Regions from separate parts of the Silvimonas iriomotensis genome, predicted to be linked through region 1. Evidence: predicted binding sites of a transcription regulator. Region 1 holds the regulator's gene; the other holds the start of a gene.
What was found. Region 1 encodes FNR, which switches genes on or off when oxygen is low (the NO sensors DNR and NnrR bind a similar motif). Its sites were predicted from a motif close to TTGATNNNNATCAA; they were not measured.

Region 1 (3,814 bases):
CTGTTCGATCTCTTTGGCGTTCTGGAAATAACCGGCGCCCACTTTGCCAATACCGGAAACGCCAAATGCCAATAAATCAGATTCCGCCCAGGTTGAATAACCCTGGAAATTGCGCTGCAAAGTGCCACGCCTTTGCGCTACGGCCAGATCATCATCCGGCAATGCAAAATGATCCATACCGATATAGACATATCCGGCCTCGGTAAGCCGCTCAATTGCAGATTGCAGGATATCGAGTTTTTCTGATGCCCCCGGCAATGCACTGGCATCCATTTGCCGTTGTGTTTTGAATCTTTCAGGCAAATGCGCATAATTATAAAGCGCAAGTCGGTCTGGCCTGATTGCCAGAACCCGGTCGATTGTGCGCAACACACTTTGCACCGACTGGAACGGCAAGCCGTAGATCAGATCAATGCTGACCGAGCGGAAACCCATGCTGCGCGCGGCGTCGATCACCATACGGGTTTGCGCTTCGCTCTGCACGCGGTTCACGGCGCGCTGCACGCGCTCGTCAAAATCCTGCACGCCAACACTCATGCGGTTAAAACCGGCCTGGGCCAGGAGGCTGATTTTGGCGGGCTGCAATTTGCGCGGATCAATTTCGATCGAATATTCGCCATTTGGCAAAATATGGAAATTCTTATTGATTTCTGAAATCAAATCGGCAAGTTGTGCTTCCGGCAAAAAAGTAGGTGTACCACCGCCAAAATGAATCTGGCCAACCTTCATGGTATATGGCAATATATTTGCCAGCAGCCGAATTTCTTTTTTAAGATATTCGACATATTCAACTGCCCTGCTTTCATTTTTGGTGATGATCTTGTTACAGGCGCAGTAGTAGCAGACGGTATTGCAAAAAGGCAGATGAAAATACAGCGATGCCGGGCGGTCTGCCTCCCCCACGCGGGACTGCTGCAGCGACGCGGCATAGGCGTCGACACTCAGCGGACCAAAGCGGTCAGCAGTGGGATATGAGGTGTAGCGAGGCCCCTGGCCATCGTAGCGTTCGACAAGGGGGCGATCGAACTCGACTTGCTGGATGTAGGCGGCTGTATGCATTTGTCCTGCCCTGAAAATTCAGGGTAAACAGTTTGCCTCCACCCTGGAGATATTTACTTGATACAGATCAAAGCAAATCGCATGATGCTCGCATCTACTTCGCACATGTAATTAATAGATGCCCTCAGCGACCGACCGTTTCTGACAGACCAGCCCCAACCGTGACTTTGGCTCTGGCCTGCAGGCAATTATCTGAAGTCCAAGTGGAAAAACAACCATGCTCTCACCTATCCAGTTACGTGAAACCGGTCTCAAGCAATTGCGCCATGCCTGCTCCAGTTGCAGCCTGCGCGAACTGTGCCTGCCTGTCGGGCTCTCTCCCGATGAAATGCGTCAGGTCGACCAGCTTGTCAGCCAGGGCCGCCCGATCAAGCGGGGCGAAGCGCTCTATCGGGCCGGCGAACCGTTTCACTCGCTTTACGCTGTGCGCCTGGGTTTTTTCAAGACCAGTGTTGTCTCTGAAGATGGCCGGGAGCAGGTCACGGGCTTTCACATGAACGGTGAACTGATCGGCATGGATGCCATCAGCACCGAGCACCACACCTGCGATGCGGTGGCACTGGAAGACAGCGAAGTGTGCGAGTTGCCATTCAATGAAATGGAAAACATGTCGCGCCGCATTCCCTCGCTGCAGCGCCACCTGTACCGCCTGATGAGCCGCGAGATCGTCCGCGATCATGGCGTCATGCTGTTGCTGGGCAACATGAAGGCTGAGGAGCGCATTGCGGCATTCCTGCTGAACCTGTCACAACGTTTTGCCTTGCGCGGTTACTCGCAGCACAGTTTTCATTTGCGCATGACGCGTGAAGAAATCGGCAGCTATCTGGGCCTGAAACTGGAAACCGTCAGCCGCACCTTGTCACGCTTCCAGGACCAGGGTTTACTGCGGGTACAGAACCGTTTGATTGAACTCAAAGACATCGAAGGCCTGAAGCAGTTGATGAATAGCTGCCAGGGCAACTGACCCCGCGCCCCCATGATCGCCCAGCTCTGCCTGATTGCCCCTGCCGCACAAGCCTCTGCCGTACTTGAACGCCTGGGACAGGCCGGGCTGGGGCTGCCTGTATTCCCGGCGGAGGCGGCGGCAGCGCTTCCGCCCGCCCCCACGGCAGACAGCACGCTGGTGCTGATCAATCCGGGCAATATGGCTGCTTACCAGCAACACTTGGCCGTTGCCCGGCAAGGTGGCTGGCGCCTTCTGGACCTGGCGGTCAATCTGCACAATCCGTTTGGTAAAACCATGGGCTGGATGGTTGCCGCGGGTGGCAACCATGATGATTTCGCCCTGGCCACGCCGGTACTGGATGCGCTGGCGCCGCCGTTTCCCAAAGCCTGGCTTCACGCCGGCGGCCCTGGGGCCGGTGCTTTTCTGAACAGCATTGCCAGCGGCTGGCTGGCGCAGTCTGAATCTGTCTGGCAATGGTTGCTGCATGCCTTGCAGCAACCGGGTGCCAGTTCGTTTGATCTGCAATCCTGGCAAACGCTGATCGACCACAGCCTGACGCACCTGCAAGACGATGCCCGCAGCTATCTGGCCATTGATACCGGGCCGTTCCAGCCCTGGTTTGCCGATCAATGCGCCCTGCTACTCAACCCGCTGACCCGTGAATCCCCGGCCCGCCAACTGGCCAACTGGTTCCTGGCCGCGCAGGCGGTCAACCCCAAACCCTGACTCACACAGTGTCGGCCCAAATAAAAAACGGCCCCTTATGAAGGGGCCGTTAACGCAATCGGCAGATATGCGCTAGTAAACAGGTCAGGCAGCAGCGGCCTTGCGGCGATTGGCTGCAGCGGTAGAGCTGGCCTTGTTGATGTTCTGCACGGTCGCAGCCAGCCACTCTTCGCTTTGCTTGCGGGTTGCGGCGATCGCGGAATCGTACACATCAAACGTGGTGGCCACGCCTTGACGCAGGCTCTTCACACCTGCGGCACCGGCCGGATATTGTTCAGCCAGCTTGTCCAGACCAGCCAGTACTTCTTCGCTGGTTTGCTTCAGATGTTTTTCCACCAGTTCACCCAGTTCTTTCTGGGTGGCATGGGCAATGCCCACGGCTTCGCGCCAGGCGGCGGTGGTTTTTTCGGTCACGGGTTCGACCAGTTCGCGCTGAACGGCCAGCGCTTCATTCGCGTCCTTGGCACCAGCAAGGGACTTGGCAGCGTGCTCGTTGTCAGACAACAGTGCACGGGCAAAACCCAGTTGCACCGCCCAGAGGCGCTCTGTACCGGTCAGGACGGTACGGGCAAAACCCAGAGACTGTTCGATCCCGACTTGTTGAGCGCGGGAAAACTCTTCGGCGAAACGGTTGGTACCAAGCGTCATGATTTTTCCTAAGTGGTTGTGCAATGCAACATTTGAGGGCATTCTGGCAGAATGCATTCATATGTCAACCTTATTTTGTGCAATGCATCAGAAAAATCCAGCACGAAAAAAAACGACCTGACGGTCGTTTTTTTATAAACAGGATCAAACAGTTGTTTGATTTGCAGGCTTTACGCTTTGACGTCCACGCTGTTACCCAGGTTGGACGGATTGTTGTACTGCGGCACTGGCGGCAGCGCCTGCAACAGGCTAAGGGCCGCAGAAGCTTGCGCGTCATTGGCTTTTTTCATGACGGCCACGTTGATCGAATTGGCGTTGGCGGCGGGTTGCAGCACCGTGGCGTTGAGCTGGTTCATGCTCTGATTCACCGCGTTGCTTTGACTGCTGACTGCACTTGCATCCATAAGGCTGAAGACTCCTCTATAGGAATCAACA
Region 2 (3,814 bases), on a different contig from region 1:
ATGAAGAACTGCGCGGAAGCAGAGTGCGGCTCCGGTGTGCGGGCCATGGCGACCGTGTAGGCATCGTTCTTCAGGCCGTTGCCGGCTTCGTTCTCGATGTTTTCACGGGTCGGCTTTTGCTTCAGGCCGGATTCAAAACCGCCGCCCTGAATCATGAAGCCGTCAATGACGCGGTGGAACACCGTACCGTTGTAGTGGCCGTCTTGTACGTATTGCACAAAGTTGGCGACGGTTTTCGGTGCCTTGGCTTCATCCAGCTCCAGCACGATATCGCCCATGGAGGTGGAAAGCTTCACTTTGGTCGTCATGGTGTCGTGTCCTTTGAAAGGTTCTGCAAATTACAAAAATCAAACTGATTTACTTGCTGCCGCTGGTGCGGGCGCTCTTGATCAGGATCGGGGTGGCCGGTACATCGCCCGGCACGGTCGGTGCATCGGCAATGGCGTCAACGACATCCATGCCCTTGATGACCTTGCCGAATACCGCATAACCGTAGCCATCACGGCTCGGGTAATTCAGGAAATCGTTGTTCTTGAGGTTGATATAGAACTGGCTGGTGGCCGAGTCTGGATCACCGGTACGGGCCATGGCCAGCGTGCCGCGATCATTCTTCAGCCCGGCCTTGTAGGCTTTGGCTGCTTCGTTTTTGATCGGCGCGCGCGTCGGACGTTCCTTCATGCTGGCGTCCATGCCACCGCCTTGTACCACAAAGTCTTTGACCACCCGATGAAAGATAGTGCCATCGTAGTGTTTGTCTTTTACATATTGCAGAAAGTTGGCGACAGACGCCGGAGCGGCATCCGGGTACAACTCGACGGTGATCGGGCCCTTGGAGGTATCCAGAACCACTTGCGGATTGGCTGCGGCAGCCACGCCGGCGATCAGTGTCAGGCCCAGTGCCAGCAAGAACTTTTTCATGCTTCATGACTCGGTGAGGGGACAAGGCGGCAATGATAGCACGGCAATTTGCTGCCTCCTTGCGCTAGAATGGGCGCAAATCTGTCGCCTCAGTGACTACCGGAACTCTTGCCATGCTGCCTGTCCCCCGCCTGCCCGCCCTGCCTTCCGTTGACCGTCTGATTTCTGAATTCGACGTCATGCTGCGTACGCTGGCGGCGCCGGCCATCAGCGAGCGCGCGCACCCGGATGCCCACATCGATGAAGCCGAACTGACCGAGGCCGACAAAACCCACGCCGCCGGCCTGATGCGGGTGAACCATAGTGGCGAGGTATGTGCCCAGGCGCTTTATCAAGGGCAAAGCCTTACCGCCCGTGACCCGGCCGCCCGCGATGCCCTGCGCCACGCCGCGCATGAAGAAGTCGAGCATCTGGCCTGGACCGAACAACGGCTGCACGAACTGGGCAGCCGCCCAAGTCTGCTGAACCCGTTCTGGTACGCCGGCAGCCTGGCGCTGGGCGTGGCCGCCGGGGTGATCGGCGACAAGTGGAACCTGGGTTTTCTGGCCGAGACCGAACGCCAGGTCGGCGAGCATCTGCAATCCCACCTGCGGGAATTGCCGCCGCAAGACGCCAAGAGCCGCGCTGTGGTCGAACAAATGCATACCGACGAGATGCAGCACGCCCATCTGGCTGAAGAAATGGGTGGCGCGCCGCTGCCCTTGCCCGTGGTGCATTTGATGGCGCAGACCTCCAAAGTCATGACCTCGCTGTCTTATCGCCTGTGATGTAAATCCTCCGGATGGCGGAGGAGTGGTACTTCATCACAGTGTTTTCTTGATACGAATCAATTGTTTGTAAAGTCACGCTGCTGAGCGGAACTTGTTCACAGAGAAGGCCCTGATGCCGCGCGTATAACTGCATGTCATATCACATTGACCACGCAGGTGCGGCATGTCACTCCTTCGATCTCCTTCTGAAATTGTCGATTACATGGCGCATCACGGCACTGAAAAAGCCGTGATGCCGGTATGGCGGCTCGGCCTGATGGCCGTGCTGGGCGGTATGTTTATCGGCCTGGGTACGTTACTGGCCATGGAAGTGGCCGGCGGCGCCACCGGCCTTGCGGCCAGCAATCCTGGCTTGCAGAAATTCCTGTTCGGTGCTGTTTTCCCGCTGGGCTTCATTGCAGTGACGCTGACCGGGGTTGATCTCTTTACCTCTAACTGCGCCGGTGGTTTTACCGCCTGGTGGCAAGGGGGGATTGGCAGCAAAACGCTGACCCGCTTCTGGGTGATCTCGTTTGCCGGTAACGCCATTGGCGCCGTCGCGACCGCCTGGCTGTTTGGTCTGGAAACCCATTTGCTGACCACCGATGCCGCCACGCAATATCTCGTCAACATTGCCAGCGCCAAAGTCTCGCACCCGTTCTGGATGACCTTCACCAAGGGTGTGCTGGCCAATATGCTGGTGTGCGTAGCCTCCATGCAGGGTTACTCGGCCAAGGACACGTTCGGTCGCATGCTGGGCATCTGGTTCCCGGTGATGGCCTTTGTCACCCTGGGCATGGAGCACAGCATCGCCAACCTGTTCATCATTCCCGCCGCCATGATGGCCGGCGCCGATATCAGCCTGAGCCAGTTCATCGTCGGCAACCTGATTCCGGCAACGCTGGGTAACCTCGTGGGTGGTGCCTTGCTGATCGGCCTGCCGTACGCGCTGATTTATCTGCCCCAGCACAAGAAATCAGCACCCGTGAAAGCGCATGAACATCCGGCCGCAGAAGGTTGTGTGCCTGATCTGGTGCCCTGATCCGCTGCACCAGCGTGGCGTCGCCCAACAAAAAAAGCCGCAATCAGCGGCCTTTTTTGTTGGTGGTGCAACTTGCATTGTTTGTTTAATCGTTCAATCCGCCTCGCGGATTTCGAAGTCATGCGTGATATCCGCGGTCTTGCCCAGCATGATCGAGGCCGAGCAGTATTTTTCTGCCGACAGCTTGATCGCGCGTTCCACTTGCTCAGGCTTGAGCGCCTTGCCGGTCACAATGAAATGAAAGTGGATACGGGTGAAGACTTTCGGGTCTTCCGTGGCACGGTCAGAGTCCACTTCCACCACGCAGTCACGCACGTCGGCGCGGCTCTTTTTCAGAATGTGGATGACGTCGTACGTGGTGCAGCCCACGGTACCCATCAGCACCAGTTCCATCGGGCGCGGGCCCAGATTGCGGCCGCCACCTTCGGGCGCGCCATCCATCAGCACCGCATGGCCAGAGCCGGATTCGGCCAGGAAACTGACTGCTTCAACCCATTTCAATCGTGCTTTCATCGTATCCCGCTTGTCTGTCTGAATATCAAGAATATATGTGGTGCCCGATTGTAGCCTTTCAATCGGCAGCGAGACCAGCAGGGGTGGACTTTGCTCCGATTGTCGCACCGCAGCAAATTTGCTTGAAACGATTTAGCTGTTTGTCATATACTGCTATTGCAACGTCAGGGCTTGCCTTGATGTTGTCTCCTCCATCCTCCTTCTTTGGTGGAATTCAGCGCAATCCAGACCAGGATTGCGTTTTTTTTACCACCGTATGTCAGCGTTAGTGTCTCCAGACGTATTCAGGTTTGACAGAGCCTTGAATACAGGGATAAAATCCGCGACTTTCTCCAAATCGAATTGTGGATACGAGCAGTTATGAAAACTTTTTCTGCCAAGCCGCACGAGGTAAAGCGCGAGTGGTACGTCGTTGACGCCACTGACAAAGTGCTGGGTCGTCTCGCGGCTGAAATCGCCAAGCGTCTGCGTGGCAAGCACAAGGCCGAGTACACCCCGCACGTTGATACGGGCGACTACATCGTAGTGGTTAACGCAGACAAACTGCGCGTAACCGGTGACAAGGCAACGTCCAAGATTTACTACCGTCACT

Region 2: a site for FNR is predicted at 1,735-1,748, ahead of IEX57_RS10840 (formate/nitrite transporter family protein). Genes of this name have one in related genera too.

What each region holds. Positions count from the first base shown of each region.
Region 1 covers NZ_BMLX01000001.1:1,130,082-1,133,895, forward strand. Annotated here, with positions in the region: gene hemN (oxygen-independent coproporphyrinogen III oxidase) at 1-1,059, opposite strand, end outside; gene fnr (fumarate/nitrate reduction transcriptional regulator Fnr) at 1,277-2,023, shown strand; gene IEX57_RS04995 (hypothetical protein) at 2,036-2,731, shown strand; gene IEX57_RS05000 (phasin family protein) at 2,816-3,379, opposite strand; gene IEX57_RS05005 (putative motility protein) at 3,550-3,783, opposite strand.
Region 2 covers NZ_BMLX01000002.1:937,120-940,933, reverse strand. Annotated here, with positions in the region: gene IEX57_RS10855 (peptidylprolyl isomerase) at 1-308, opposite strand, end outside; gene IEX57_RS10850 (peptidylprolyl isomerase) at 358-918, opposite strand; gene coq7 (2-polyprenyl-3-methyl-6-methoxy-1,4-benzoquinone monooxygenase) at 1,032-1,685, shown strand; gene IEX57_RS10840 (formate/nitrite transporter family protein) at 1,852-2,709, shown strand; gene IEX57_RS10835 (OsmC family protein) at 2,803-3,222, opposite strand; gene rplM (50S ribosomal protein L13) at 3,583-3,814, shown strand, end outside.